Regions from separate parts of the Streptomyces sp. NPDC092296 genome, predicted to be linked through region 2. Evidence: riboswitches for the same ligand, from Rfam matches in the RefSeq annotation. Region 2 holds a riboswitch; the other holds the start of a gene.
The links. A riboswitch is a leader RNA that binds a small molecule or an ion and turns the genes downstream of it on or off. The one in region 2 is predicted to bind glycine.

Region 1 (15,240 bases), on a different contig from region 2:
ACATGCGACGATGTCCGGCATGCCGGAGAAGCGGACGACCCGAGAGCCCGATGCGCGGTACGCGCGCCCGGACGCCTCCATGTCGCTGCTGACCAATGTCATGGACCACAGCCTGGACGACGGGTACGCCGAGGCGGCGCGGCGCAGGGGCGCGTACGGCAGCAGCCGGATGCCCTCCGCCGCACGCGGGCGGCTGGTGCTGGCGGTCGGCCTGGCGCTGGCGGCGATCGTGGTCACCGTGGGCGGGGTCCAGTCGCATGAGGCCGCGCCGACGCTGGCCAAGGAGCGGCAGGAGCTGATCGACCGCATCGACGCGGCGGACTCCTCGGCGGACCGGATGCAGCAGGACATAGAGCGGTTGCGGACCCAGGTGGACGACGCGCAGCGGCAGGCGCTCAACTCCTCGGGCGAGGACCAGCGGTTGCAGGGGCTGGGGCTGGTCGCCGGTACCGTCGCGGCGACCGGGCCGGGGCTGAAGCTGGTGGTGGACGACGCGCCGGACGCGGTGGGCGGTGAGGGCGGTACCAACCCCAGGGACTCCAGCGGGTTCGGGAACAGCGGCCGGGTCCGCGACCGGGATCTGCAACTGGTCGTCAACGGCCTGTGGGTGTCGGGCGCGGAGGCGGTCGCCGTCAACGGCCAGCGGCTGACCGCGCTTTCGGCGATCCGGGCCGCCGGAGACGCCATACTCGTGGACAACAGGCCGCTGGTGCCGCCGTACACCGTGCTGGCCATCGGGGACGGCCGGGGGCTCGGCACCCGCTTCCACGACAGTGTGGGGGGCCGGTACCTCAAGCTGTTGCAGGACGACTACGGAATCCGGGCGAGCGTCTCGGTGCAGGGGAGCGTCGACGTGCCGGCGGCGACCGGTGTGACGCTGCGCTATGCCCGGCCGCAGAAGTCCGCAGCGGCGAAGCCCGGACCGGGGAAGTCCAAGCCGGGGAAGGCCGGGCCGGGGAAGGCCGGGCCGGCGAGGACCGGAGCAAGCAGTGCCGGGGCGGGGACGGCCGGCGCAGGGACAGGAGGAGCAACACCGTGATTGCCGTACTGGGGCTCGTGGTCGGGGTCGTGCTGGGACTCGTGGTCCAGCCCGAGGTACCGGACGCCGTGGTCCCCTATCTGCCGATCGCCGTGGTGGCGGCGCTGGACGCCGTCTTCGGCGGTCTGCGGGCGATGCTGGACGGGATCTTCGACGACAAGGTCTTCGTCGTCTCGTTCCTCTCCAATGTGGTGGTCGCGGCCCTGATCGTCTTCCTCGGTGACCAGTTGGGGGTGGGCTCCCAGCTGTCGACCGGCGTGGTCGTGGTGCTCGGCATCCGGATCTTCTCCAACGCGGCGGCGATCCGCCGCCATGTCTTCCGGGCGTGACGGGCCGGCAGCGACTCGATGAACGCAGCGACGACAGTGAAGCGCATGGGCCGGCGGGAGCACGGGTGAGTCAGGACGAGAGCGAGCCGGGGCGCGGGGACGGCGCCCCGGAGCTGCCCGCCGCCGAGCCGGGCGGCCACGGCACGCCCGAGCAGCGCGGCGGTACGCCCCCGGAGCCGGCCGGGCCGCCGAAGGCCGCCACCCCGCAACCGGAACCGGCGGAGCGGTCGGCGCTCCCGGAGCCGCCGGAGCAGCGGCAGGAGCCGCCCGAGCCCGGCACCGACCCGGAGCCGGAGGGCACCGCGCAGGACGGTCGGCACCGGCTGCTGGCCGCCGCCTGGCCGCCGCGCGTCTCGCGGGCCCAGCTGGTGGTCGCGGTGCTGCTCTGCGCGCTGGGCCTGGGGCTGGCCATCCAGGTCCGCTCCACCAACGACCAGAGCCAGCTGCGCGGCGCCCGCCAGGAGGACCTGGTCCGCATCCTCGACGAGCTCGACGGCAGGCAGCAGCGCCTCCAGCAGGAGAAGCACCAGCTGGAGCAGTCGCTGGCCCAGTTGGAGACCAGCTCCAACCAGGCCAAGGAGGCGCAGGCGCAGACCCGCCGCAAGGAGGACGAGCTCGGGGTGCTGGCCGGTACGGTCAAGGCGACCGGGCCGGGCATCTCGCTGACGATCAAGGACCCCGAGGGCCACGTCAAGGCGGATATGCTATTGGACACGCTGCAGGAACTGCGGGCGGCGGGGGCGGAGGCGATTCAGATCAACAACGTGCGCGTGGTCGCGGACACCTACTTCACCGACCCCTCGTCGGGCGGGGTGCAGATCGACGGAAAGAGCGTGTCGCAGCCCTACGTGTTCACCGTGATCGGGAATCCTCAGGATCTCCAGCCCGCCCTCAACATCCCCGGCGGTGTGGTGCGTACCCTGGAGAAGGAGCAGGCCACGGCCACCATCACCGAGGAGCAGAAGCTCACCGTGGATGCCTTGATCAAGTCGAAGGCCGCTGAGTACGCTCGGCCGGCGCAGCAATGACCGGTGCCTCCGCCCGCCCCCGGTGCCGCCTGCGGCGGGTCCGTCCGCCAGACTGTCCAACGACCACACCACCTCGCCCCGCGGGCGGGTCTGTTTCACGCAAGGGGATTCGCCCGTGAGTCTGTTCTCGAAGCTGTTCGGCCGCAACGCACGCCGCGGCGCCGCCGAGGCACCCACCGCACGCCACCGCCGTGCCGGCGAGGAGCCCGGCGGGGTGCCGGGGATGCGGGGTGCCCCGCAGGGCGACGAGTTCGCCACCCAGGCCGGAGACCGCCCGCTGTTCCGGGACGGCGAGGGCACCGGTGGGAATCCGGGTGGCCGCAGCGGAGCTTACGGCGCGTCGGTTGACCCCTCGGGCGCACCGCGCATAGGTTTCGACGCGGGACCCTCAACCTCAGGTGGAGGGTTCACCCCCGATCCCTACGCGGGCGCCGCCCACCCTGGCGGCCCGCGCCAGGAGGCTGCGAACGCCATGGCTGCGACGGTGTGCACCCGGTGCGGGAACCACAATCCGGAGGCGGCCCGCTTCTGTTCCAACTGCGGTGCCCCGCTGCGCGGCGGCCACCCGGCTGAGCGGCCTGCCGAGACCACCTCGACGATCTCGATCTCCGGCCTGGAGTCGTACGACCCGGACGCCACCGGCACCGGCAGCCAGCCGGCGCTGTCGCCGGAGGTGCTGGCCGCGATCGACGCGTTGCCCGCCGGGTCGGCGCTGCTGATCGTGCGTCGCGGGCCCAACTCGGGCAGCCGCTTCCTGCTGGACTCCGACCTGACCACGGCCGGGCGCCACCCCGAGAGCGACATCTTCCTGGACGATGTCACCGTCTCCCGGCGGCATGTGGAGTTCCGCCGCACCGCGACCGGCTTCACGGTGGCGGACGTGGGCAGCCTCAACGGCACCTACGTCAACCGCGAGCGGATCGACGAGTGGACGCTCGCCAACGGCGACGAGGTGCAGATCGGCAAGTACCGGCTGGTGTTCTTCGCCGGCCACCGGGGGTTCTGAGCAGCCGTACCGGGAGGAGCAGTCCCAGCCGTGCACACTGACACCGGTGCTCGCCGCACGCCCACCGTGGCGAAGGTGGTGGCCCAGGCTCCGCCTGTCGCGGACCGCGCTCCGGCGCGGTCCGTCCGGGACCCGCTGATGAGCATTGGCGCCGTGCTCGCGCTGCTGCGGGACGACTTCCCCGAGGTCACCATCTCCAAGATCCGCTTCCTGGAGGCGGAGGGGCTGGTCGAGCCCAGGCGGACGCCCTCGGGGTACCGCAAGTTCGGCACCGCCGACGTGGAGCGGTTGGGCTATGTGCTGCGCATGCAGCGCGACCACTACCTCCCGCTGCGGGTGATCCGCGAGCACCTGGACGCCATGGACCGGGGCGAGGCGCCGCCCGCGCTGCCCGGCCCCGACCAGCGGCCGGGGCCGGTGGAGGAGGCCGAGCGCGAGCTGTCGCCCGGCGCCGGCGGCAGCGGGGTGCGGCTCGGCCGGGCGGAGCTGCTGGCGGCGGCGGACGCGCAGGAGGGCGAGCTGCGCGAGTGGGAGTCGTACGGGCTGATCAGCTCCGGGCAGGACGGCGGCTACGACGGCGAGATGCTCCAGATCGCCAAGCTGGTGGCCGAGTTGGGCCGGTTCGGGCTGGAACCGCGCCATCTGCGCGGGGTGAAGGCGGCGGCCGAGCGGGAGGTGAGCCTGGTGGAGCAGGTGGTCGCGCCGCTGCGCCGGCACCGCAACCCGCAGACCCGGGCCCACGCCGAGGTCACCGCCCGTGAGCTGGCGACACTCGCGGTGCGGCTGCACGCCGCGCTGGTGCAGGCGGGGCTCCGTACGCTGCCGTGACGGCCGTCGCCGGGGCCGGCGTGCCCCGGCGCGCCGGGGCGTGAGTCCGGGCTGCGCTTTCATATCCGGGGCGGGGGCCATAGGGTTGCTCTTGTGAACGAGCTCGACGTCGTGGGTGTCCGGGTCGAGATGCCCTCCAACCAGCCGATCGTCCTGCTGCGGGAAGTAGGGGGTGACCGGTACCTCCCCATCTGGATCGGTCCCGGGGAGGCCACCGCCATCGCCTTCGCCCAGCAGGGGATGACGCCTGTGCGGCCGCTGACCCATGACCTCTTCCGCGATGTGCTGGAGGCGGTGGGGCAGCAGCTCACCGAGGTGCGGATCACCGACCTGCGGGAGGGGGTCTTCTACGCGGAGCTGGTGTTCGCCAGCGGCGTGGAGGTGAGCGCCCGCCCGTCCGACGCGATAGCGCTGGCGCTGCGCACCGGGACGCCGATCTACGGCAGTGACGGGGTGCTCGACGAGGCCGGTATCGCCATCCCGGACGAGCAGGAGGACGAGGTGGAGAAGTTCCGCGAGTTCCTCGACCAGATCTCGCCGGAGGACTTCGGAGGCGGCGGGAACCAGTGAGCGCAGTGTCCGCTGAGCGCGTCATTTCCCGGTCGTTTTGCCAAAACAAACAGTCGTACCCACACTGAGGGCACGCGAAACCACTCACGAGGTTGACTTCGCCCGGCGTGCCCAGCGTGGCGATCGTTGACGCGCCCCTGGCGACTGCCTACCGTCGAGTGTGTGCCCGGTGTCCGACGGCCCCGGGGGACGAGTGGACGGAGGTCGGCGTGAGCAGCACCGGCGACAGTACAGCCGCAGGTGGCTCCTGCCCCATCCACCCGGTGCGGGGGGACCGCCGCCCGGTGCGGCACGCCTGGGAGGCACGCATGCCGGAGGTGCCTCAGCAGCCGTCCCCGCTGCCGCCCGCGCACCCGGCGCCCACCTCCAGCCTGATCGGCTTCCGCGGCCCGACCGCCTGCTCCGCCGCCGGGATCACCTACCGCCAGCTCGACTACTGGGCGCGTACCGGGCTGGTCGAGCCGAGTGTGCGCCCGGCCCAGGGGTCGGGCAGCCAGCGGCTCTACAGCTTCCGCGACATCCTGGTGCTGAAGATCGTCAAGCGGCTGCTGGACGCCGGGGTCTCGTTGCAGAACATCCGAGTGGCCGTCACTCATCTGCGTACCCGGGGGGTCGCGGACCTGGCCGGCATCACCCTGATGAGCGATGGCGCGACCGTCTACGAGTGCACCTCGCCGCATGAGGTGGTGGATCTGCTCCAGGGTGGGCAGGGCGTCTTCGGGATCGCGGTGGGGGCGGTCTGGCGCGAGCTGGAGGGGTCGCTCAGCAAGCTGCACGGCGAGCGGACCGACACCGGGGAGACCCTGGTCGGCCAGGACCCGGCCGATGAGTTGGCCCGCCGCCGCAATCGGGCCGGTTGAGGGTCGGGGGGCTGCGGGGTCTGTGATCGTCGGAGGGGCCCGGACGGGGAACCGTCCGGGCCCCTCCGTGCGTCGGCGTGGGGGAGGCCGTACGGTCCCGGGAGCGGCAGGGGGAGCAGTGGGCGAAGCGGACCGTGGGGTGGTGCGGGGCGGCAGGCAGTGGCTGGGGCGGCTGCGGACGGTCTCGGCCGGGTGGCGGCTGCCGGCGACCCGGCGGGCCCGCCGCCGCGCCCTGCGGGTGCTGGTCGTGCTCTGCGTCGCGGTGCTCACCCCCGCCACCTGGCTCTGGCTCGACACGGGCGGACGGGTGCGGACGGTGGCCACGGCGCCCGCCGAGCCGGTCGCGGTGGTCTTCGGCGCGGGCCTGGACGCTGGGCGGCCCTCGCCGTACCTGGCGAACCGGCTGGACGCCGCCGTACGGCTCTACCGGCAGGGCACGGTGCGGGCGATCCTGGTGACCGGGGACAACAGCCGCACGGGCTACGACGAGCCGACCGCGATGCGGGACTACCTGCGCGGCCATGGGGTGCCCGAGGGACAGGTGGTGCTGGACTACGCGGGCTTCGACACCTGGGACTCGTGCACCCGCGCCCGCCGGATCTTCGGTGTCCGCCGGGCACTGCTGGTCAGCCAGGACTTCCACATCCGGCGGGCCATCGCGCTCTGCCGGGCGGCCGGGATCGACTCCTACGGCGTCGGTGTGTCCGAGCCGCACGACGCCACCTGGTACTACGGCGGGGTACGGGAGGTCGCCGCGGCCACCAAGGCCGCGCTGGAGGCGGCCGTCCGGCCCGACCCGCACGTCCTGGGCCCCGCCGAGCCGGGGGTCACCCGGGCGCTGGAGCGCTCCGGGCGGCGGTAGCCGGGGTGGGGGTCGGGGCGGTCGGCCGGTAGATGCCGGGGTGGGGGTCGGTTCCGGATGAATGTCCGACCCGTGAGGGATGATCGGCCGTGTGCGTCCCCTACCGACGATCCTGCATCTGGACATGGATGCCTTCTACGCCTCGGCGGAGCAGGCGTCCAAGCCCAGCCTGCGCGGAAAGCCGGTGGTGGTGGGCGGGCTGAGCGGCCGGGGTGTGGTGGCGACGGCGTCGTACGAGGCGCGCCGCTTCGGGGTGCACTCCGCGATGGCGATGGCGCACGCCCGCCGGCTCTGCCCGAACGCGGCGTTCCTCGTGCCCCGGTTCGAGCTGTACCGGCAGGTCAGCGAGACCGTGATGGGGCTGCTGCGGCAGCTCTCCCCGCTGGTGGAGCCGCTGAGCCTGGACGAGGCGTTCGTGGACCTGGCGGCCGGTCCGTACGGCGAGGTGCTGGAGGCGGCGGGTTCCTCGGCGGCCGGGGTGGAGATGGTCCGGGCGCTCGGTGAGGATCTGCGGGCCGACATCCGGGCCGCCACCGGGCTGACCGGCTCGGTGGGGCTTGCGGGCTGCAAGCTGCTGGCCAAGATCGCCTCGGAGGAGGCCAAGCCGGACGGGCTGTTCATGGTGGAGCCCGGCCGTGAGCGGGCGGTGCTGGACCCGTTGCCGGTGCGGGCGCTGCCCGGGGTCGGCCCGGCCACGGCGGAGACGCTGCGGCGGATGGGGCTGCTCACCGTGGCGCAGGTCGCGGCGACGGAGGAGGCCGAGTTGGTCCGGCTGCTGGGGCGGGCGCACGGGGTCTCGCTGCATGCGATGGCGCTGGGCCTGGACGACCGGCCGGTGGTGGCCGAGCGGGACGCCAAGTCGGTCTCGGTGGAGGACACCTTCGAGGTCGACCTGGTGGACCGGGGGCGGGTCCTGCACGAGGTGGACCGGTTGGCGGAGCGGTGCGTGGGGCGGTTGCGGGCGGCGGCGCGGTCGGGGCGGACGGTGGTGGTCAAGGTGCGGCGGTTCGACTTCAGTACGTTGACGCGCTCGGAGACGCTGCGGGGTCCGACCGACGATCCCTCCGTGATCGCCGAGACGGCTCGGCGGCTGATCGAGCAGGTGGACATCGCGGGTGGGGTGCGGCTGCTCGGGGTGGGGGTGTCCGGGTTGGCGGACTTCACGCAGGAGGACCTGTTCGCGCAGGCGGCGCGGGTGGGGGAGGAGGGTGGGGCGGTGCTGGGTGAGGGTGGGGGTGGGGAGGGTGACGGGGCTGAGGGGGAGGGCGAGGAGGGGGCTGACGGGGAGGGGGCCTATGGGGGGCCGGGGGAGCCGAGGGGGTTCCATCCGGGAGGGGCGGGGGCGGGCGGGGAGGAAGACGGCGGCGGTGCTGGTGGGGTGGGTGGGCGGCGGTGGTTGCCGGGTCAGGATGTGCAGCATGAGGAGTACGGGCCGGGGTGGGTGCAGGGGAGTGGGGTCGGGCGGGTGACGGTTCGCTTTGAGACGCCGGGGTCGGCGCCGGGGCGGGTGCGGACGTTTCCGGTGGACGATCCGGAGTTGCGGCCGGCGGCTGCGTTGCCGTTGACGTCTGGGGGGTGAGGCCCTGGGGGTGACGTCATGAGGGTGACGTCCTGTGGGGTGACGTCCTGGGGAGGTGACGTCCTGTTGGTTGGTGGGGCGGGGGTGGGTGGGCCACTCGGGGTGGGGGTGGTTGTGGGTTCTGGGCTTTGCGGGGTGGGTGGTTTTTCGCGGGGCTCCTCGCGCCCCTGGGTGGGTGGGGGTGGTTGTGGGTTCTGGGCTTTGCGGGGTGGGTGGTTTTTCGCGCAGTTCCTCGCGCCCTCGGGGGGATGGGGGTTGCTGGGTGGGTCAGGCGTGGGTGGGGGTTCGGGTGGGGGTCGGGGTGGGGTGGTTGGCGGGCCCGGGGCGGCGGATGGCGAACGGGACGGCGGCGGCGATCAGGCAGCCGGCGGCGGTGATCCAGAAGGCGTGGCGGTAGGCGTCCAGGGTGGGCAGGCCCAGGGTCGGGATGGTGTCGCCGGTGAGGACCGCGCCCATCACGGCGGTGCCGATCGCGCCGCCGACGGTGCGCAGCACCGCGTTCATGCCGTTGGCGATGCCGCTCTGCGCCGCCGGGACGGCACCGTTGATGTACGCGGGCATGGCGGCGTAGGCCAGTCCGACGCCCAGGCCGAAGGCTCCGGCGGCGGCGTAGAGATCGCCCTCGCTGCCGTGCCGCAGGGCGAGGTAGCCCATGGCGACGGTGCCGAAGACACCGCCGAGGACCAGCGGTAGGCGCGGCCCGCGCCGGGCGATCAGCAGCGCGCCCAGCGGCGCGGCGACCAGGCTGCCGAGCGCGGAGGGGAGCAGCAGCACCCCGGCGTGCAGCACGGTGGCGGTGAACCCGTAGCCCACCCGGCCGGGGGTCTGCGCGAAATTGCTGATGACCATGAAGGAGCCGTACATGCCGAAGCCGATCAGCAGCCCGGAGAGGTTGGTGAAGGCGACCGCGGGCCGCGCCATCATCGACATGTCGACCAGTGGATGGGCGACCCGCCGCTCGACGGCGACCCAGCCGGCGGCGATCACGGCGGCGGCGGCGAACAGGCCCAGGGTGCGGGCGGAGGTCCAGCCCCAGCTGTTGCCCTGGCTGACCGCGACCAGCAGTGCGGCCAGCCAGCCGGCCAGCGCGACGGCGCCCAGCGGGTCGGCGCCGCCGCTGCGGTCGACGACCGGGTCGGCGGGGATGCGTACGGCGACCAGCAGCAGGGCGAGCAGGCCGAGGACCAGCCCCGTCCAGAAGATGGACTTGTAGTCCCAGTGCTCGATCAGCAGGCCGGTGGCGACCAGGCCGAGGCCGCTGCCGACGCCCATGCTGGCGCTGATCAGGGCGACGCCCCCGGTGGCCTTCTGCCGGGGCAGTTCGTCGCGGACGATGCTGATGGCCAGCGGCAGCACACCGCCGCCGGCGCCCTGGAGCACGCGGGCGACCAGCAGCCAGCCGAAAGAGTGGGTGCTGACCGCGACCCCGGAGCCGACGACCAGGCCGGCCAGCGAGACGAGCAGCATGGGCTTGCGGCCGCGCAGGTCGCCGAACCGGCCGAGCAGCGGGGTGAGGACGGCTGCGGCGAGCAGGTTCGCCGTCATCAGCCAGGTGATGGAGCCGCCGGAGACGTCCAGCTCCTTGGCCAGGGACGGCAGGATCGGCACCACCGCGGTCTGCACCACGGAGAAGGCGAGCATGGCCAGGACGAGTGCCGGCAGCACCCGTCCGCTGCCCGGCTTCGCGGCCGACGTGGTGGGCTCGGATGCCTCACTCACGGGTCTTCCTCCAGAGATAGTTCATGAACAGCACACTTGAAGTAGTGAAGTAATCATGGAGCGGATTGATTCATGCTGTCAACTATCGATGGTTGAAGGTTCGCAGCAGACCGCTGCCCGCGACCCCGGGGAACCGGAGGCGCGGGCAGCTGCGGGACGCACTCTCAGGCGATCGGCTGCTCCAACTGCGAACCGTTGTACTGCGTCACATGCGGGGTCTCCGTCAGCCCGCCCTGCTCGCCCCGGCTGCTCGCCGCCATGCCGCCGTCGTGGACCTTGACCTGCTCGCGCCGCAGCGTGGTGCGGACGACCTCCTCGTGGGTGACCCGCTCCACCACTAGCCGGACCCGCTCGATCGGTACCATCCGCTTGCGCACCACCGGGCGCTCCTCGCGCAGCACGACCTCCTCGACCGCCTCCGAGATGTCCTCGTCGGACAGTCCGGCCAGCTCCGCCTCGGTCACCGGCACCCGCTCGACCCGCACCCGCTCCCGGACCACCGGGACCCGGCGCTCCACCTCCTCGGTGACGATGTACTTGCGCAGCCGGGCGGTGCCCAGGTTGTGCCACTCGGTGGTGACCTCCACCTGCTCCTCGCGGCAGACCACCTCAAGCCGCGACGGCCCCGGGCGGTCCACCGCCCCGACGGCAGACCGCTGCGGCGCGGCCGGCTCGGCGGCGGGCTCCGCGAACCGGGGGGCGGCGTGCCCTTGCTCGGTGGTCGACGCCTCCGTGAGGTGCCCTCCCACGCGGCGCGGCTCGGCGCGGGGCGGCTCCGGCTGCTGCACCTCCGTGCGGGGCTCGGCGTGCTGCGGCTCCCCGGTCGGGGCCGCCGCCTGGGGGTTCCGGATGTCGGGCGCCAGGCTGGCGGCCGGTACGCCACCGAACTCGCGGTCCGCCGCGGCGCCGAACTCGCGGTCCGGTGCGGCGGCCGCCGCGCTCTCGGCGGCCCGGCTGCCCGGCGCGTCCAGTCCGTAGTAGCGGTAGAGCTGCAATTCCTGGGCGGGCGAGAGGTGCTGGCCGGCCCCGAAGTCGGGGGAGTCCTTGATCAGCGACTTCTCGTACGGCACCCGCAGCTGGTCGCCCGAGAACTCGCTCGCGTCGAGGGGTACGAAGGCGTCGCGCCCGAAGACGCCGGTGCGGACGGCCGCCCACTCCGGCCGCCCGGTCGCGTCGTCGAGGTACACCTCGTCCACGGTACCGATCTTGTCCCCGTTCCGATCGACGGCCTTGTGGCCGATCAGGTCCCGCGGATCGATGTCGGTCTGCACGGTTCCTCCAGTGCGGTTCCCCGGCATGCACGCCGGCGGGCCCCGAGGGCCGGGGCAATGAATGAGTACCCGGCGGCTGTCAGACCGCCAATTCACACCAAAAGCCACATCGGGCCCACTGTCGAGCCGGAAGGGGCCGACCGGGAATGCGGTGAGCCGTTCGGGGTAGCAGCGCCACCTGCGCGGCTGATCCCGGCCGCAGGAAGAAGCAGCAGGCAGGCGGGGTGCCGCTGGTAGTCTGGGGGGCGACCGTCGAGCCCGTTCGGGAGAGTCCCCACCCTCCACCAGATGGGCGGGGCGCCGAAGGAGCAACTCCTCCCCGGAATCTCTCAGGCAGCCGTACCGCACGGGCAAGGTCACTCTGGAAAGCAGGGGCGGGCGCGGCCGGCGAAGGAGCCGGGCGGCGGCCGACCCTCACCGACGGTGCAAGCCGGCGGCACCGACGCGGGGCAGACCCCCGGGCGCGGGCAGGCCGGTGAAGCTCTCAGGTTCCGATGACAGAGGGGGAGGCCGTCCGGGCCCGCACGCCCCGGCCGCCGGCCCCGCAGTCCGGCGACCCGTACGCGCGCGAGCCCCCACCGGTCCGTGACCAGGAGGCCTCAAGCGCCATGAATGCCGAGCAGACGATCGGGCGCCCCCGCGCCGAGAGTGCGGCGACCCTTGCCCAGCTGGAGCAGGCGAGCCCCTTCGAGAACCGCCACATCGGCCCGGACCGGGCCGAGCAGGACAAGATGCTGGCCCACATCGGCTACGGCTCGCTGGACGAGCTGACCGCCGCCGCCGTCCCCGAGGCCATCCGCAGCCTGCACGCGCTGGACCTGCCCGCCGGACGCTCCGAGGCCCAGGTGCTGGCCGAACTGCGTGAGCTGGCCGACCGCAACCAGCTGCTCACCCCGATGATCGGCCTGGGCTACTACGGCACCTTCACCCCGCCGGTGATCCTGCGCAATGTGCTGGAGAACCCGGCCTGGTACACCGCCTACACCCCCTACCAGCCGGAGATCTCCCAGGGCCGGCTGGAGGCGCTGCTGAACTTCCAGACCGTCGTCGCGGACCTCACCGGCCTGCCCACCTCCGGCGCCTCGCTGCTGGACGAGGGCACCGCCGCCGCCGAGGCGATGGCGCTCTCCCGCCGGATGGGCAAGGTCAAGGACGGCGTCTACCTGGTGGACGCCGACTGCCTGCCGCAGACCGTCGCCGTGCTCCGCACCCGCGCCGAACCCACCGGCGTCGAGGTGGTCGTCGCGGACCTCTCCGACGGCATCCCGGCCGAGGCCGAGGCCCGGGGCGTCTTCGGCGTGCTGCTCCAGTACCCGGGCGCCTCCGGCGAGGTACGCGACCTGGCCCCGCTGATCGAGAGCGCCCACGGCCTCGGCGCGGTCGTCACCGTCGCCGCCGACCTGCTGGCCCTCACCCTGCTGACCTCCCCCGGCGAGCTGGGCGCGGACATCGCGGTGGGCACCACCCAGCGGTTCGGCGTCCCCATGGGCTTCGGCGGCCCGCACGCCGGCTACATGGCGGTACGCGCCCAGTACGCCCGCAGCCTGCCCGGCCGCCTGGTCGGCGTCTCGGTCGACGCCGACGGCGACCGCGCCTACCGGCTGGCCCTCCAGACCCGCGAGCAGCACATCCGCCGCGAGAAGGCCACCAGCAACATCTGTACCGCGCAGGTGCTGCTCGCCGTGATGGCCTCCATGTACGCCGTCTACCACGGCCCCGACGGCCTCGCCGCCATCGCCCGCCGCACCCACCGCTACGCCGCGGTGCTCGCCGAGGGCCTGCGCGCCGGCGGCGTCGAGGTGGTGCACGGCGCCTTCTTCGACACGGTGACCGCCCGGGTGCCCGGCCGCGCCGCCGAGGTGGTCGCCGCCGCCCGCGACCACGGCGTCAACCTGCGCCAGGTCGACGCCGACCTGGTCTCCGCCGCCTGCGACGAGACCACCGGACGCGACCAGCTCACCGCCGTCTGGGCCGCCTTCGGCGTGCCCGGCGGCGACATCGACGCCCTGGACGCCGCCGCCGGCCAGGCGCTGCCGCCGGCGCTGCTGCGCACCGACGAGTACCTCACCCACCCGGTCTTCCACCGCCACCGCTCGGAGACCGGCATGCTGCGCTACCTGCGCCGGCTGGCCGACCGCGACTACGCGCTGGACCGGGGCATGATCCCGCTGGGCTCCTGCACCATGAAGCTCAACGCCACCACCGAGATGGAGCCGATCACCTGGCCGGAGTTCGGCCAGCTGCACCCCTTCGCCCCGGCGGAGCAGGCGGCCGGCTACCTCACGCTGATCCGCGAGCTGGAGCAGCGGCTCGCCGAGGTGACCGGCTACGACGCCGTATCGCTCCAGCCCAACGCCGGTTCCCAGGGCGAGCTGGCGGGCCTGCTGGCGGTCCGCGCCCACCACCGGGCCAGTGGCCAGGCGCAGCGCGACGTCTGCCTCATCCCGTCCTCCGCGCACGGCACCAACGCCGCCTCCGCCGTGATGGCCGGGATGCGGGTGGTCGTGGTGAAGACCAGCGCCGACGGCGACGTGGACGTGGCCGACCTGCACGCCAAGATCGAGCAGCACCGCGACACGCTCGCCGTGCTGATGGTCACCTACCCCTCGACCCATGGCGTCTTCGAGGACAACATCGCGGACATCTGCGCCACCGTGCACGAGGCGGGCGGCCAGGTGTACGTGGACGGCGCCAACCTCAACGCGCTGGTGGGCCTGGCCCGACCGGGCAAGTTCGGCGCGGACGTCTCGCACCTGAACCTGCACAAGACCTTCTGCATCCCGCACGGCGGCGGCGGCCCCGGCGTCGGCCCGGTCGCGGTCCGCGCCCACCTGGCGCCGTACCTGCCCAACCACCCGCTCCAGCCGGAGGCCGGCCCGGCCACCGGCGTCGGCCCGGTCTCGGCCGCGCCCTGGGGCTCCGCCGCGATCCTGCCGATCTCCTGGGCCTATGTGCGGCTGATGGGCGGCGAGGGCCTGCGGCGGGCCACCCAGGTGGCGGTGCTGAACGCCAACTACGTCGCCCGGCGGCTCGCGCCGTACTACCCGGTGCTGTACACCGGGCCGAACGACCTGGTGGCGCACGAGTGCATCATCGACCTGCGGCCGCTGACCAAGGCGACCGGGGTGACGGTGGACGATGTCGCCAAGCGGCTGATCGACTACGGCTTCCACGCGCCGACCATGTCGTTCCCGGTGGCCGGCACGCTGATGATCGAGCCCACCGAGAGTGAGGACCTGCGCGAACTCGACCGGTTCTGCGATGCGATGATCGCCGTCCGCGCCGAGATCGAGAAGGTCGGCGCGGGGGAGTGGCCCGCCGACGACAACCCGCTGCGGGGCGCCCCGCACACCGCCGCGGTGCTGACCGGCGACTGGCCGCACCCGTACGGTCGGCAGGAGGCCGTCTTCCCGCCCGGCGTCGACCCGGCGGACAAGTACTGGCCCCCGGTGCGGCGGATCGACGGCGCCTACGGTGACCGCAACCTGGTCTGCTCCTGCCCGCCGATGGACGAGTACGGCGCCTGACCCGGGCCCGGTGTGGGGCGGTGCGGCGGCTGCCGTACCGCCCCTCGCGGCACTCCCGGCCGCTCGCCGCCGGTTAGGCGGCCGCAGCCGCCAGCGGGCGGTGCGGCGCGATCACCCGGCCGTCGGGCAGCAGCTCGCCGGTGTCCTCGAACAGCAGGACGCCGTTGCACAGCAGGCTCCAGCCCTGCTCCGGGTGGCAGGCCACGGGCTGCGCCGCCTCGCGGTCGGCGGAGTCGGCCGATGGGCACTCAGGTCGGTGCTGGCACATTGCTCGAACCCTCGCTTCGAAGTTTTCGGTCGCCGCGCGGCGGTCCGCTGCCCGGTGCCGGGAATCACCGACCCGGCAGGTGTGAGCCATGTGCCCACGGGGTAAGACAACCACCTTTCCGCGCTGGTTCCCAGTGTCTGCATCGGGTCGGTCCTGCGCAGCCATTTGGTGACATGCGCCACACCTCTCCGGCAGAGATCACCCGTTCGGATGCTTCGGCGGCGCATCGTCACCGGAGTGCGCCGCCGGGGCGCGTCACCGGCCCGCTGCGGTCAGCGCGTCCGGGCCGGCGGGCGGCGTACCGGGCCGGTCCCGGTCGGGCGGCGCGGCCGGCCGGCGGAACAGGTCCAGCAG
Region 2 (15,240 bases):
CCTTCTTGTGGACGACGTCCGGCGCGCCGATGACGGAGGAGATCAGCTTGCCGTCGTACTGGTCGATGGCGGCGTCGATGCCGACGGTCTTCAGCGCGTTCTGCAACGCGACGGCGCTGTTCACCTCCTTGTCCTTGTTGTTACGGACGGCGATGGTGGTCTTGAACCCGTTGGGCTTGCCGCACTGCTTGAGCTCGTCCTTGGCCTTGTCGACCTGGGACTTGCCGCCGGTCAGACCGAACGGGTCGTAGTCGTCCGAGCCGAGGATGTTCGGCGGGAGCATGTTGCCGTAGATCGCGCCGGCCGTCGGGCCGCCGCGCGCGGTCTGCAGGGCGGTCGGGTCGGCCGCGTACAGGACGGCCTTGCGGCAGTGCTCGTTGTCGAAGGGGGCGACCTTCGGCACGATCGAGATGTAGCGGATGAAGCCGTTGAACGGGTCGTCCGTGTTGGCCTTGAGCTTGGGGTCCTGCAGGATCTTGATCTGCGCGTCCTGCGAGACACCGGTCTGGCCGATGTCCAGGTCGGCCGTGCCCGCCAGCAGCCGGGCGTCCATGTCGTCCGGGTTGGTGGTGATGGTGAGGTTGATCTTGTCCGGCAGGGCCTTGCGGAACGGGTCGGTCTTCGGGTCCCACTGGTCGTTGCGGACCAAGGTCAGCGACTTGCCGGGCTCGTACGACTGGAACTTGTACGGGCCGGAGGAGACCGGGTGGCTGCCGTACTTGGCGCCGGTGTCCAGCTTCTGCGGGACGGGCGCGGCGCTGCCCATGGCCAGCAGGTACGGGAAGGACGAGTCGGCCTTGGCCAGCTTGAAGATGATGGTCTGGTCGTCGGGGGTCTGCACCGACTTCAGGCCGAGCTTGTTCGGGTCCTTGTCCTTGTACGGGCCGGGGTACTTCTGGCCCTGGTCCAGCGACTGGACGAGGTAGGTCGGACCACCGCTGATGACGTCCTGGGCGAAGACCCGCTCGACGCCGTACTTGATGTCCTTCGAGGTGATCGGAGAGCCGTCCTCGAACTTCAGGCCCTCCTTCAGCTTGAAGGTGTAGGTCTTGCCGTCGGCGGAGATCTCCGGTGCGGCGGAGGCCAGGTCGGGCACCAGCTGGAGGCCGTCCTTGCCCGGCTTGGAGTCGTACGCCAGCAGGGTGCGGGAGTAGAAGCGCTCCATGTTCCAGACGAAGGCGTAGTAGCCGCGCGCCGGGTCCCAGGAGTCGGCGTCCTGGCTGCTCCACAGGTTGAGCGTGCCGCCGGTCTTGTCGGACGCGTTGACGACCTTGCCCACCGCGGCGTCGAAGCCGGCTCCGGCGCTGGACGACGTCTTGCCGTCGCTGGCCTTGGAGCCCGAGTCGCCACCCTTGGAGCCGCCGCAGGCGGAGGCCGTGAGCGTGAGGGCGGCGACCAGTCCGGCCGCTGCGAGGGTTCTGCTGCTGCGAATCATCACTGCTGTCGATCCTCCGAGGTAGTCGCGGCCCTGGATGTGGGCCGCCGGTTGCCGCAGGAGCCGGAGCGAGCCTGCTGGGTGTCCGCGTGGCCCGGTGGTACCGGGACCCGCATCGGGCGGACGGGAATGGTTCGTGGGACGGTCAGTTGCCCTTCGGGTCGAGGGCGTCCCTCAAGCCGTCACCGAAGAGGTTGAACGCGAGCACCGTGATGAAGATCGCCAGGCCGGGGACCACCATGTAGGTCGGGTCCGCCTGGTAGATGTGGACCGCGTCGGAGAGCATCTGGCCCCAGGACGGCGTCGGCGGCTTCACGCCCGCGCCCAGGAAGCTCAGTGCGGCCTCGGTGAGGATGTTGGTCGGGATGATCAGCGTGGCGTACACCAGGACCGGGGCGACCAGGTTGGGCAGCAGTTCGCGGAGCACGATGTGGACGCTGCCCGCGCCCAGGCTCTTGGCGGCGTCGACGAACTCCCGCTCGCGGAGCGAGAGCGCCTGGCCGCGCACGATGCGGCCGATGTACGGCCAGCCGAAGAAGCCGATCACCACGATCAGGACCGCCATCCGGACGCCGGTGCCGCTCAGACCGAGCAGGCTGTCCGGCATGACCGAGACCAGGGCGATCGCGAAAAGCAGCTGCGGGAAGGCCAGCAGCAGGTCCATGATTCTGCTGATCACCGTGTCCACCCAGCCACCGAAGTAGCCGGCGGCGGTGCCCATCAGCACGCCGATGACCACGGACACCGTGGCCGCCAGGAAGGCCACCACCAGCGAGATGCGGGCGCCGTAGAGGATGCGGCTGAAGACGTCGCGCCCGAAGGTCGGGTCTGCGCCGAGCAGGAAGTCCCGGCTCATCCCGCCGAAAGCGCCCTTGGGGATGCCGAGGTTGGGGTCGATCAGCTCCGGGTGGGGATCGTCCGGCGGGTGCCCCAGGAAGTGGGTGAGCACCGGGGCGAAGACCGCCGCCAGGATCAGCACCAGGACGACCACGCCGCCGCTCAGGGCCACCTTGTCCCGCTTGAGGCGGTCCCAGGCGATACGGCCGGGCGATCGGCCCTCGATCTTCTTCTTCCCCTGCACCTCTGGCAGTTGCTCGGGAACCTCGATGGTCGAGGTTCCGCTGTCGTGCAGTGGAGCAGTCATATCGGTAGAGACCCCCTAGCCGGCGGTGACCGGCACGCGGTGCCCAGACCGCCGTCCGGAAGGGCCCGGTGATGACGGGGCCGACCGGGTGCGGTCGCAGTTCACGGTTGGTGCCTGGGTGCGTGGTGCGGCGTTGCGGATGGAGCTTCAGCGGACGGTGCTTCAAATGCGTGGAGCTTCATGGTGCTTGAGCTGGTGTGGTGCTTGAGCTGCATGGTGCTTCAGTGCATGGAGCACGGGCCTTCTGGCTGCGGGCAGCATTGCTCACCCGGCGGCCGGACCCGGTGGGACGGCGTTCGCTCGGCGCGGGGACGGTTGTGTCCCGGACATACCGGCGGACCCTGGTGGGGACCACTGGTACGGCGCTTCGACGGTGGATGTACCGCGTGAGGCGACCTCGACTCCCGCGTTGCGGCGCAACTCTGCTTCGTCCGAATAGCGGTGCGCCAGACCCCCCCGGCGATGTTTGCGCAACTGTGATCTGCATGCATGCACACCCGACACCTGCGAATAGCCGTCTTCACACAGCTGCAATGCCCCGCACACATCGCAGGAGGACGCGAGTAGACCCGAAACCCGTACAGAGGGGACGCCACGGCCTCGCGCCAGTCTTACCCGCGCATGTCATTGAAGAACCTCAACTGATGCCCAGAGTATGGACGCCCGGCGGATTCTCCTACCGCCCGGTAGCCCATGCCGTCACAGCTTGCTACCCGCCGGTAGAAGCGGTGGGCGGCACTCCGGCTCCAGGCGGGCGGAACTGGGCGTCCGTCAGCTCGGACGCCGCCTCGTATAAGGGAGTTGAGGAGCCGTCAGCGCGGCGGATAGCCCGGCCACTGCGGCTGCTGCTGCGGATATCCGGCCGACGGATAGCCGTACTGCGGGCCCGGCTGCGGATAGCCGTAACCGGGCGGTGGGGCACTCGGCGGCGGGACGCTCGGCCGGGCCGCGCCGGTGAAAATCTCCCGGTCGAAGAAGGGCGGGGCATAGGCCGCCATCCACATCGCCACCGGGTCGTACTCGTCCGCCATCGCCACCATGGAGACCGCCAGCCCCTGCGGCGCCCCCGCCACGCAGCGCTGAAGCATGTCGCGCACCGCCTCCACCGCCTGCGGCCCGGTGTCGTAGAGGTCCAGGCCGATCGCCAGATACGGCTCACCGACCACCGGCCGCACCCAGGCGCGGCGCAGCGCCCGCACCACCGGCGTGCCGTACGCCTGCTGGGTCAGCAGTGCGTAGAAGTGCGGCGCCCGCACGGTGGGCTCGCCCAGCACCAGCGGACCGGCCGGCAGCCGGTCCAGGCCGGCCGCGATCCGCCGCAGGTCGGCCCAGGGCACGCCGACGCCACCGCCGGGCGCGTGCGGGTCCAGCCAGAGCCCCCAGCGGTCGGGGTAGAGCGAGGCGGCGATCTCCCGGCCGGAGATCCGCTCGTGGGCGCGGCTCCAGCCGCTCGCGGCGAGCTGCTCGGGGGAGGTCACACAGGGCACATAGCCGTGGCCGCCGACCTCCATGTTCCCGTACTGCGCGTCGGGGCGGCCCGGTTCGCCCTGCCAGAGCAGCATCCAGAGCTGCCCGTCGGCCAGTGCGTGCAGCAGAGCTTCGTACGCGTCGTAGCGGCCCGGCGCCACCTCGCGCAGCGCCCGCTCCACCGCCCCGGGCGTCCACGGTCCGTGCGCGCCGCCGCCTGCTGCTCCCGCGCTCAACTCCGACCTCACCTTCCGCCTGCCTCGGGCAGCACCCTACGGCCCGCCGGTCCCGGGCGTCATACCACCGGCCGGGGGGTTCAGGCCCGGGTGTAGAACGGCGCGACCCGCTGCACCATCCAGTCGCCGACCGGGTCCTGGGCGACGTCCAGCAGCACGATGCGGACCTGCCAGGGCAGCGGTACGGCGCCCAGGGCGCGGCCCAGCGCCTCGCTGGCCACGGCCTTGTCCTGCTCGGTCCAGCTGTCCAGCTCCACGCCGACGAAGAGCAGCGGTGCGTCGCCCTCCACCGTCGCCAGCGCCCGCCGGGCGCTCAGCACCACCGGCAGCGCGGCCAGCTCGGACGCCGCTGCCATCAGGAACTCCACCGGCTCCTCGTACGGCTCCGGCTCCCGCAGCCCGACCCTGGCGCCCGGCGCGGCCGAGGGCACCGCCGACCAGCGGTCCTCGCGCGGGCCCCGGCACAGCTCACCAACGCCCTCCGGCGGCACCGGGATGCCGACCGGCGCCTCCGGGTTGACCGCGATGCCCACGCCCAGCGGCAGCCCCCGGGCCAGCTCCCACATCGGCGCCACCGCGTAGCCGATGTTCCCCGCGGTGCGGCGGAACTGCTCCTCGGAGCTGAACACCGGGACGTACGGCGCCCCGGCCAGCTCGATCGTGGGCAGGTCCAGCGCGCCGCTCTCCGGGGCGCCGCCGCTGGGCAGCGGCACCCAGACCTGGCTGCGGGCCAGCACCTCGAACACCCGGGCGGTGGCGCCGGGGTCGCCCAGAGCGGCGGTGAGCACCTGCTCCAGCTCATTGGCGGGCCAGCCCGTGCCGTCGAGCGGCTGCTGCGCCTGCGGTGCGTACGGGGCCCCGGGGGCCTGTGCCGCCTCGTACTCGACCGGTGCGCCGCCTACCGGATAGCCCATCTGCCCCGAACCACCGTTCTCGCCGTTCCCACCGGAGGGCGGGCCCGCCCCGCCCTCCGCACCTTAGCCGCCCCGCACCCTAGCCGCCCGCGCCGCCGCGCACCGGGAGCCGCCCCGGCCCGGCCGCCGTGCCGCCCGCCGCGTCACCCGCTGTACCACCCGGCTGAGTCACCCCCTTGGGTCACCCCCTTGGGTCACCCCCTTGGGTCACCCCCTTGGGTCGCCCCCTTGGGTCACCCGCCGCGCCGTACCGTGGTCCGCCCGGCGCGCGCGACGGCGGCCCAGGTCAGAGCGGTGCCGGCCGACCTCGCGCCGCCGTCCCCGGCCGTGTCATGATGGGCGCCCAACTCCATACCGGCCGTTCGAACCCGCGCGGGAGAGCCCGGCCGCCCCCGACCTGCCCCGCAGGCCGCCAGGGGCGACGCCGGCGCCGAAGGAGCAACTCCTCCCCGGAATCTCTCAGGCACAGCTACCGCGCGGGCGAGGCACATCTGGAAAGCGGACACGGCCACGCCGTGCTCCCACCCACGGTGCAAGCCGTCGCCGCCCCCTGCCCGGGGTAGCCGCGGTGAAGCTCTCAGGTTGCGACGACAGATGGGGAGATCCGAGCCGCCGCATGCCCCCGCGCATGCCCTGCCGGTCCGCACCCGATCCCGTATCCGAGAGCCCAGCCGCCCCGAGGAGCACCACCATGACCGACGGCCCCCGCCGTACCGCACTGGACGCGGTCCACCGCGCCCTGGGCGCCACCATGACCGACTTCGCCGGCTGGGACATGCCGCTGCGCTACGGCAGCGAGCGCGAGGAGCACAACGCCGTCCGCACCAGCGCCGGCCTGTTCGACCTCTCCCACATGGGCGAGATCACCGTCAGCGGCCCGCAGGCCGGCGAGGCGCTGGACCACGCGCTGGTCGGCTTCGTCTCGGCGCTCGGCCACGGCCGCGCCCGGTACACCATGATCTGCGCCGAGGACGGCGGCATCCTGGACGACCTGATCGTCTACCGCACCGGCGAGCAGGCGTTCCTGGTGGTCGCCAACGCCTCCAACGCCCAGCTGGTGCTGGACGAGCTCACCGCCCGCGCGGCCGGCTTCGACGCCGCCGTCCGCGACGACCGCGACGCCTACGCGCTGCTCGCCGTGCAGGGCCCCGAGGCCGCCGCGATCCTCGCCCGGCTCACCGACGCCGACCTGGCCGGGCTGAAGTACTACACCTGCCTGCCCGCCACCGTGGCCGGCCGCGAGACGCTGCTCGCCCGCACGGGCTACACCGGCGAGGACGGTTTCGAGGTCTTCACCTCCCCCGCCGACGCCGAGCACCTGTGGCAGGCCCTCACCGAGGCCGGCGCCGGCCACGGGCTGGTCCCCTGCGGCCTGTCCTGCCGCGACACGCTGCGCCTGGAGGCCGGCATGCCGCTGTACGGCCATGAGCTGACCGCCGCCACCACCCCGTTCGACGCCGGGCTCGGCCGGGTGGTGCGGTTCGACAAGACCACCGGCGGCGGCGACTTCGTCGGCCGCGCCGCCCTGGAGCGCGCCGCCGCCGAGGCCGCGGCGCACCCGCCGCGGGTGCTGGTCGGCCTGGTCTCGACCGGCCGCCGGGTGCCGCGCGCCGGCTACGCCGTGGTCTCCCCGACCGGCGAGCCGGTGGGCGAGGTCACCTCCGGCGCGCCGTCCCCCACCCTGGGCCGGCCGATCGCCATCGCCTACGTCGACGCGGCGCACGCCGCCCCCGGCAGCGCCGTCGCCGTCGATGTGCGCGGCAGCCACGAGCCGGTCGAGGTCGTGGCGCTGCCCTTCTACCAGCGCGCCCGCTGACTCGCTGCCGCATCCTGGTCCCAGGCCGTCACCGGCCCGTTTCGCCGTACCCGTACCCCATCCTGGAGAATTGCCGCCATGAGCAACCCGCAGCACCTGCAGTACAGCAAGGAGCACGAGTGGCTGACCGTCCCCGAGGACGGCGTGTCCACCGTGGGGATCACCTCCCACGCGGCCGACGCGCTCGGTGACGTGGTCTACGTGCAGCTCCCCGACGTCGGCCAGGCCGTCACCGCCGGTGAGCCCTGCGGCGAGCTCGAGTCCACCAAGTCGGTCAGCGATCTGTACTCCCCCGCCAGCGGCGAGGTGACCGAGGTCAACCAGGCCGTGGTGGACGACCCCGCGCTTGTGAACTCCGGCCCGTTCGAGGACGGCTGGCTGTTCAAGGTCCGGCTCGACGGCGATCCCGAGGGCCTGCTGAGCGCCGACGAGTACACCGCCTTCATCGGCGGCTGACTCCCGAGCCCCGGGCCCGCACGCCCGCCAAGGCTCGTCACCCGCTGCGGTCGCGACCGGAGAACCCCTCGCGCGGCCGCCCCGGTCTCCCCGTCCGCCCTTTACCGGAAGACCCCTGATGACGGTTCTCAACCAGTCCCTGCACGCCCTCGACCCCGAGGTCGCCGCCGCGGTCGACGCCGAGCTGCACCGCCAGCAGACCACCCTTGAGATGATCGCCTCCGAGAACTTCGCCCCGGTGGCGGTCATGGAGGCGCAGGGCTCGGTCCTCACCAACAAGTACGCCGAGGGCTACCCCGGTCGCCGCTACTACGGCGGCTGCGAGCACGTCGACGTGGTCGAGCAGATCGCGATCGACCGCATCAAGGAGCTGTTCGGCGCGGAGGCGGCCAACGTCCAGCCGCACTCCGGCGCCCAGGCCAACGCCGCCGCGATGTTCGCCCTGCTCCAGCCGGGCGACACCATCCTCGGCCTGGACCTGGCGCACGGCGGGCACCTGACCCACGGCATGCGGATCAACTTCTCCGGCAAGCTGTACAACGTGGTGGCGTACCACGTCGACGAGGCGACCAACCTGGTCGACATGGACGAGGTGGAGCGCCTGGCCAAGGAGCACCGCCCCAAGCTGATCGTGGCCGGCTGGTCCGCCTACCCGCGCCGGCTGGACTTCGCCGCCTTCCGCCGGATCGCGGACGAGGTCGGCGCGTACCTGATGGTGGACATGGCGCACTTCGCCGGCCTGGTGGCCGCCGGGCTGCACCCCTCCCCCGTCCCGTACGCGGACGTCGTCACCACCACCACCCACAAGACGCTGGGCGGCCCGCGCGGCGGTGTGATCCTCTCCAAGGCCGAGCTGGCCAAGAAGATCAACTCTGCGGTCTTCCCCGGTCAGCAGGGCGGCCCGCTGGAGCATGTGATCGCCGCCAAGGCGGTCTCCTTCAAGGTCGCGGCCTCGCCGGAGTTCAAGGAGCGCCAGCAGCGCACCCTGGAGGGCGCGAAGATCCTCGCCGAGCGCCTCACCCGGCCGGACGCCACCGAGGCGGGCGTCTCCGTGCTGTCCGGCGGCACCGACGTCCACCTGGTCCTGGTCGACCTGCGGAACAGCGAGCTGGACGGGCAGCAGGCCGAGGACCGGCTGCACGAGGTCGGCATCACCGTGAACCGCAACGCGGTGCCCTTCGACCCCCGCCCGCCGATGGTCACCTCCGGCCTGCGGATCGGCACCCCGGCGCTGGCCACCCGAGGCTTCCAGGCCGAGGACTTCCGTGAGGTGGCCGACGTGATCGCCGAGGCCCTCAAGCCGGGCTTCGACGCGGCCACGGCCGAGTCGCTGAAGGCCCGCGTCAGCGCGCTGGCCGTGAAGCACCCGCTCTACCCGGAGCTGTGAGCCCCACCCGCAAGGGGCGCCCCTCCCACCGGGGGCGCTGAGCGGCACACTGGGGGCGGGCCGGGCGGTGAACCCGCCGACCCGCCCCCGTACCCGCCGTTCCGCCCCCCTCCCCCGCAGCCCTACCCGTCGCAGTTCCGTCCCAGCACCCTGGCGCACGAGCTGGACGGGGTCCGCCCCGCCCCACCACCGTGGGGGTGACCCCCGGAGTCCGCACCCGTGGCCATCAGCGTCTTCGACCTCTTCTCCGTCGGCATCGGCCCGTCCAGCTCCCACACCGTCGGCCCGATGCGCGCCGCCCGGATGTTCGCCAGGCGGCTGAAGTCCGAAGGGCTGCTCGCCCAGGTCGCCTCGGTGCGCGCCGAACTCTTCGGCTCGCTCGGTGCCACCGGCCACGGCCATGGCACCCCCAAGGCCGTACTGCTCGGCCTGGAGGGCAACTCCCCGCGCACCGTCGACATCGAGCAGGCCGACCTCGACGTGGCCCGCATCCGGGCCACCGGGCGGCTGCGGCTGCTCGGCGCCCAGGAGATCGCCTTCGACCCCGACAGCCAGCTGATCCTGCACCGCCGCCGCTCGCTGCCATACCACGCCAACGGCATGACGGTCTGCGCGTACGACGACGCGGGCGTCCCGCTGCTGGAGAAGACCTACTACTCGGTGGGCGGCGGCTTCGTCGTCGACGAGGACGCCATCGGCGCCATGGGGGCACCCCCGGCCGAAGGCGGGGGGAGGATCAAGCCGGACGACTCCGTGCTGCGCCACCCGTTCCGCACCGGCGGCGAGCTGCTCCAGCTCACCCGCGACACCGGGCTCTCCATCTCCGCGCTGATGCTGGAGAACGAGCGGGCCTGGCGCAGCGAGGCCGAGATCCGCGCCGGGCTGCTGGAGATCTGGCGGGTGATGCGCGAATGCGTCACGGCGGGCATGTCCCGGGAGGGCATCCTGCCGGGCGGCCTCAAGGTCCGCCGCCGGGCCGCCACCGCCGCCCGAGCGCTGCGCGCCGAGGGCATCGGCCCGGCCAACGCCATGGAGTGGGTCACCCTCTACGCGATGGCGGTCAACGAGGAGAACGCGGCGGGCGGCCGGGTGGTCACCGCCCCCACCAACGGCGCCGCCGGGATCGTGCCGGCCGTGCTGCACTACTACACCACCTTCGTCCCCGGTGCGGACGAGGACGGGGTGGTCCGCTTCATGCTGGCGGCCGGCGCCATCGGCATGCTCTTCAAGGAGAACGCCTCCATCTCCGGCGCCGAGGTCGGCTGCCAGGGCGAGGTCGGCTCCGCCTGCTCGATGGCGGCGGGCGGCCTGGCCGAGGTGCTGGGCGGCACCCCGGAGCAGGTGGAGAACGCGGCCGAGATCGGCATCGAGCACAATCTGGGCCTCACCTGCGACCCGGTCGGCGGCCTGGTCCAGATCCCGTGCATCGAGCGCAACGGCATGGCCTCCGTCAAGGCCATCACCGCCGCCCGCCTCGCCCTGCGCGGCGACGGCCGCCACCATGTCTCGCTGGACAAGGCCATCAAGACCATGAAGGAGACCGGCGCCGACATGAAGGTCAAGTACAAGGAGACCTCCCGCGGCGGCCTGGCGGTCAATGTCATCGAGTGCTGACGGCGTGCCCCAACTGCGGGGTTCCTTCCCCCTGTAAAGCGCTACCCGGAAATGCTCTGCCCGGTGCTGACACCGGTAGGCAGTGAGCAGCCATCTTCCGCCATGGGACCGAGCACGTGTGGCTCCGTCAACCGGTGAAGGCTTTGCGCCTTCCGTGACAGGTCCTGCGCCGTCCAGGCTCCAGAGGCCGCTCACGCAACTGCTCTCAGCCAGCGTACTGCCATAGATCGCAGCAGGTCGAAGGGTTGGACGGGTCACCCTCGCTCCTCCCCCAGCACGAGCAGGACTGTCTGATCCTCAGCACAGTCCAGGAACGGAAGACATCCCTGCCCGCTGGGATCTCTATGATCGTCGTGTGCCCGAAACCGCCATGCAAGAGCACTACGCGTGTGCCGCGCGGCGTCACTATGACGACGCCGTGTACCTACTCGCCGACAGTCGCGTTCCCAATGCGGACTACCACCTCGGGTTCACCGTGGAGTGTGTGCTGAAGAGCCTGCTGCTGCGGTACGTGGGAGCAACCGTAGATCCGACGAAACCGGGTCGGCTTCCACCGAAGAAGCCCTGGGTCCAGAACAGCGACGGCAAGACGCAGTACTTCAGCCATCTACCGGAGCTGTGGTCCGACGTGGCGCTACTACTCACCGGCCGGTCTGGCGGCAGACTGGCTTCAGCACTCCAGAGCTCGACACCATTCGAAAACTGGTCGGTGGACCACCGATACCGCGATGGGGCCGACATCGTCGAGGCCGACGTGTACCACCATCGCGCCGCAGCCGAGCTTCTCCTCCACCTTCACGACCAAGCCCTCGTCGACGGAGCCCTCACGTGAGCCTCTTTCCGGACCCGGTCCGCTTCGACAAGGCCCGGCCGCTCGCCTTGGAAGTAGCCCGTGGCGTAGCCGCGACCGGTGTAGATGTCCTAGTGGTTCGAGATCTCCTCGGCCAGGTCTCCCTGCTTCTGGATGACAGGGAGCAGCGGCCTGACGACGCGGCTCTCAGTGAATGGCGGGATTCACTCACCACCGCTCTTGGCCGGTACGCCTCCAGTCGGCCGGTGGTGCTGGGATCCAGTCTCTTCCAGCCGGCCGCTCTCTTCGACTCTCCCCGCATCGTGGATGAGCTCGACCAGCCTGCCGGTCCTGGGCAGGGGTGCATCAGATGGCTTGAGAGCACAGTTGTCGGCGAGGACTGGTCTCGAGTGCGCCAGATTCCCGAGGAAAGCGGGGTTCGTGCTCCGCGGGTCACGCTCTACGGGTTCAAAGGTGGTGTAGGTCGTTCCACTGCCACCGCCATGCTGGCGAAGCATCTGGCTGATCTCGGGAATCGCGTGCTCGTGGTCGATCTAGACCTGGAGTCACCTGGCTCCGGTCCTTTGCTGCTCTCCGAGGAGGCAACGCCCTGGTACGGCCTTATCGACCAGCTCGTGGAGTCAGCGGTCGGCAATGCCGAAGGCCTGGATCTTGTCGCCCAGGCTTCCAACTACGACGCCAAAGCCGGCGAGATCTGGGTTGCCCCGGCCCGGGGCAAGGGAGCGCCAGGAGCCGTCTACTCGTATGTGGAGAAATTGAACAGGATCTACGCTGACCTTCCCACCAAGAACGGAGCCGGCTTCGCGGACCGCCTGGAGGAAGCCATCGCGGCATGCGAGGAGGCAGTCACACGAGCGAGCGGCACACCTGATGTCATCCTGCTTGACAGCCGGGCAGGTATCCACGACATCGCTGCAGTCGCCATCTCTCGACTCTGCGACCTCGCCCTGCTCTTCGGGGCGGATAACGCCCACACCTGGAACGGATACCGGGACCTATTCACTGCCTGGCGTGACGCTGGGCAGGCACGGGTAGTGAGGGACAGGCTGCGTATGGTCGCTTCCATGGTGCCCGACTCCGCCGAACGACCGATGGACGCTTACCTGGATTCCTTTCGTGAAAACGCCTGGTCGTGCTTCTCCGTCCTTTACGACGATGTCCCGTCCGGGGGCGACCTCCATAGCTTCCCTTCGGCTTACAATCCAAGCCCAGAGGAGGACTCCGCTCCACACTCGCCCATCCCGATCCTCTTCACACTGGACCTGGTAGGAATCGATGCAATCAGCACTCCTGGCTGGTCCGACCGTTCTTTTGTGAAGGCCGCGTACGATTCCTTCCTAACCACTGCCACCCATCTGATCTTTCCCGGAGGGCCTTGATGACGACCGTGCTCGGAGTCGACGAATACCGCGATCTGCTGAGTTCGGCGTTGCCACCCGCACAAGATGCGGACACGGTTACGCCGTCACTCTCAACCCTATTCACTCCCGACAGTCACAGAACTGCGCTGCACGTGGATACCACAGTGGTGCGCGGCGGCCGTGGAGTGGGAAAGACGTTCTGGTACCGGTCGCTACTCGACGACAAGCTGCGCGCCGTCGCCGCCGAGGAGTACCGAATCGACAAACTCCACCACATTACGGTAGCCACAGGCTACGGCGCCCAGATTCAGCCCACTCTTTACCCAGGGCCCGGGGAACTGCGCAGTCTCGTGGAGGAGGCAGTACGCCCGTACGACCTCTGGAACACTGTGCTCCTCGTAGCTCTTGGCCAGCCGAAACTGATGGGCCTGCAAAGTTGGCGCGAACGGGTCGACTGGGTGCGCGCCCACCCGAGCGAACGCGACCAAACCATCGCGCAGGCCGACCAGCAGGCCCAGAGCCAGGGAACCACACAGCTGATCCTTTTCGACGCGCTGGAACACCTGCACTGGGACCGCGCACAAGCCGATCGCCTAGTCGCCGGAATCCTCCAGTTGGCATTGGAGATGCGGCTTGGAACAAAAAATATCCGGTTCAAGGTATTCATTCGTCCGGACATGTTCGACGGGGCTCTTCTCAATTTCCCCGATGCATCGAAGTTGACCTCAAATTCCGCGAGCCTCCAATGGTCCAGAGCCAATCTCTACGGCCTCTTCTTCCACTACCTCGGCAACCACGATAGCGAGGAAGCCGTGTGCTTCCGTGCCATGACCAGCGGCTGGATCGAGCACACAGAAGGTCGGCACCAGCTGCCGTCCGCCCTACGCGGCGACGAGAAAGTCCAGGCTGATGCGTTCAGTCTGATCGCTGGTCCTTACATGGGAGCGAACTTCCGTAAGGGGATCACCTACACCTGGCTGCCCAACCATTTGATGGACGGAGTCGAGCAAGTCAGCCCGCGGAGCTTTCTGAACGCGCTGGTCAAGGCCGTCGAGGAGACACGCGACAGCTACGCAGGGCATGATTTTCCACTGCATCACGAAGGAATTCGACGCGGCGTCCAGTCCGCCTCTCAGACCAGGGTAGCGGAAGTTCGCGAGGATATGCCATGGGTACACACTGCCATCGCACCGCTTCAGGGCCAGCAAGTCCCTATTGATTCGGAACTCGTGATCAGCTTGTGGGGACAGGCCGACCTCACTCAGCGACTGCAACGCGAGGCCGAACGTGTGGCCACAGCCACAAGAAACAGCGGCGAGATCCGCACCGGACCACGTTACGCGGACGACTACCGGCAACTGATTGAAGAGCTTATCCTGCTTGGTGTGATGCGCCGCCGAAAGGACAGGAGGATCGATTTGCCAGATGTATACCGTATCGCATTTTCCATCGGCCGCAAGGGCGGCGTCCCCATGGTCCAGCTTTAGCGAAACATGTCCACGTCGGAAAGATGTAGATCGCAGGTAGAGAAAAACCGGGAAATATCCTCGATTGGCATCTCTCAAATCACGGGCAAGAAGTTTCACGGGTATGCCCGTGATCCCGCAGGATGATCCGGATTCCGTGCGCCCTGCCGAGATTTCTACCCGCAAACGTCGTCACGGAGCAGGTCACCGGTGTTGGTTGCCTGGCGGTCAATGTCATCGAGTGCTGAGGGGCCGTGTGCCGAGGGGGCGGGCTCAGCGGGCCGACCGGATACGGCTGTCGGGCTCGGAGTCGGTCTACTAGGCTGACCGGGTGGCGACAGACGGGGTGTTGCGGGCGGTCAGTGACTTGCATGTCACGTATGCGGAGAACCGGGAGATCGTCGAGCGGCTGCAACCGGGGTCGCCGGACGACTGGCTGATCGTGGCCGGGGACATCGGCGAGCTGATGGCCGACATCGAGTGGACGTTGACCCTGCTGCGGGACCGGTTCGCGCAGGTGATCTGGGTGCCGGGCAACCACGAGCTGTGGACGGTCGACCGCGAGACCAGCCAGGCGCGCGGCGTCGCACGCTATGAGCAGTTGGTGGCGCTCTGCCGCCGGCTCGGGGTGCTCACGCCGGAGGACCCGTACCCGGTGTGGACGGGGGCGGGCGGGCCGGTCCGGATCGCGCCGCTGTTCCTGCTGTACGACTACAGCTTCCTCGCCCCGGGGACGACCACCCCGGCGGAGTCGCTGGCCAAGGCGCACGAGGCCGGGATCGTCTGCACCGACGAGTACTTCCTGCACCCCGACCCCTATCCGTCCCGTGCCGCCTGGTGCGCCGCCCGGGTCGAGGAGACCGAGCGGCGGTTGGCTCAGGTCGCGGGCGAACTGCCGCTGGTGCTGGTCAACCACTGGCCGCTGGTGCGGCAGCCGACCGAGATCATGACGCACCAGGAGTTCGTCCAGTGGTGCGGGACGGTGCGTACGGCCGACTGGCACACCCGCTTCGGCGTCGAGGCCGTGGTCTACGGCCATCTGCACATCCCCCGGCGCACCGTCTACGACGGGGTCCCGTTCGTGGAGGTGTCGCTCGGCTATCCACGGGAGTGGGGCCGCTTCGGGCTGCGGT

Region 1: it holds a riboswitch for glycine, as region 2 does, so the genes downstream of both, gcvP (aminomethyl-transferring glycine dehydrogenase) here and gcvT (glycine cleavage system aminomethyltransferase GcvT) in region 2, are expected to answer to the same signal.

The regions. Positions count from the first base shown of each region.
Region 1 is NZ_JBIVRB010000018.1:91,503-106,742, reverse strand. It holds gene ACIQGZ_RS26980 (DUF881 domain-containing protein) at 20-1,039, shown strand; gene ACIQGZ_RS26975 (small basic family protein) at 1,036-1,368, shown strand; gene ACIQGZ_RS26970 (DUF881 domain-containing protein) at 1,434-2,396, shown strand; gene ACIQGZ_RS26965 (FHA domain-containing protein) at 2,419-3,402, shown strand; gene ACIQGZ_RS26960 (MerR family transcriptional regulator) at 3,541-4,230, shown strand; gene ACIQGZ_RS26955 (bifunctional nuclease family protein) at 4,324-4,800, shown strand; gene ACIQGZ_RS26950 (MerR family transcriptional regulator) at 5,010-5,660, shown strand; gene ACIQGZ_RS26945 (vancomycin high temperature exclusion protein) at 5,779-6,522, shown strand; gene ACIQGZ_RS26940 (DNA polymerase IV) at 6,614-8,101, shown strand; gene ACIQGZ_RS26935 (MFS transporter) at 8,369-9,820, opposite strand; gene ACIQGZ_RS26930 (DUF2382 domain-containing protein) at 9,985-11,091, opposite strand; glycine riboswitch at 11,345-11,446, shown strand; gene gcvP (aminomethyl-transferring glycine dehydrogenase) at 11,700-14,618, shown strand; gene ACIQGZ_RS26920 (DUF5999 family protein) at 14,692-14,886, opposite strand; gene ACIQGZ_RS26915 (hypothetical protein) at 15,142-15,240, opposite strand, start outside.
Region 2 is NZ_JBIVRB010000001.1:1,556,944-1,572,183, reverse strand. It holds gene ACIQGZ_RS07205 (ABC transporter substrate-binding protein) at 1-1,435, opposite strand, end outside; gene ACIQGZ_RS07200 (ABC transporter permease) at 1,581-2,579, opposite strand; gene ACIQGZ_RS07195 (enhanced serine sensitivity protein SseB C-terminal domain-containing protein) at 3,392-4,282, opposite strand; gene ACIQGZ_RS07190 (enhanced serine sensitivity protein SseB C-terminal domain-containing protein) at 4,363-5,196, opposite strand; glycine riboswitch at 5,560-5,681, shown strand; gene gcvT (glycine cleavage system aminomethyltransferase GcvT) at 5,888-7,012, shown strand; gene gcvH (glycine cleavage system protein GcvH) at 7,091-7,468, shown strand; gene glyA (serine hydroxymethyltransferase) at 7,587-8,855, shown strand; gene ACIQGZ_RS07170 (L-serine ammonia-lyase) at 9,075-10,469, shown strand; gene ACIQGZ_RS07165 (hypothetical protein) at 10,825-11,301, shown strand; gene ACIQGZ_RS07160 (KGGVGR-motif variant AAA ATPase) at 11,298-12,659, shown strand; gene ACIQGZ_RS07155 (hypothetical protein) at 12,659-14,128, shown strand; gene ACIQGZ_RS07150 (metallophosphoesterase family protein) at 14,439-15,240, shown strand, end outside.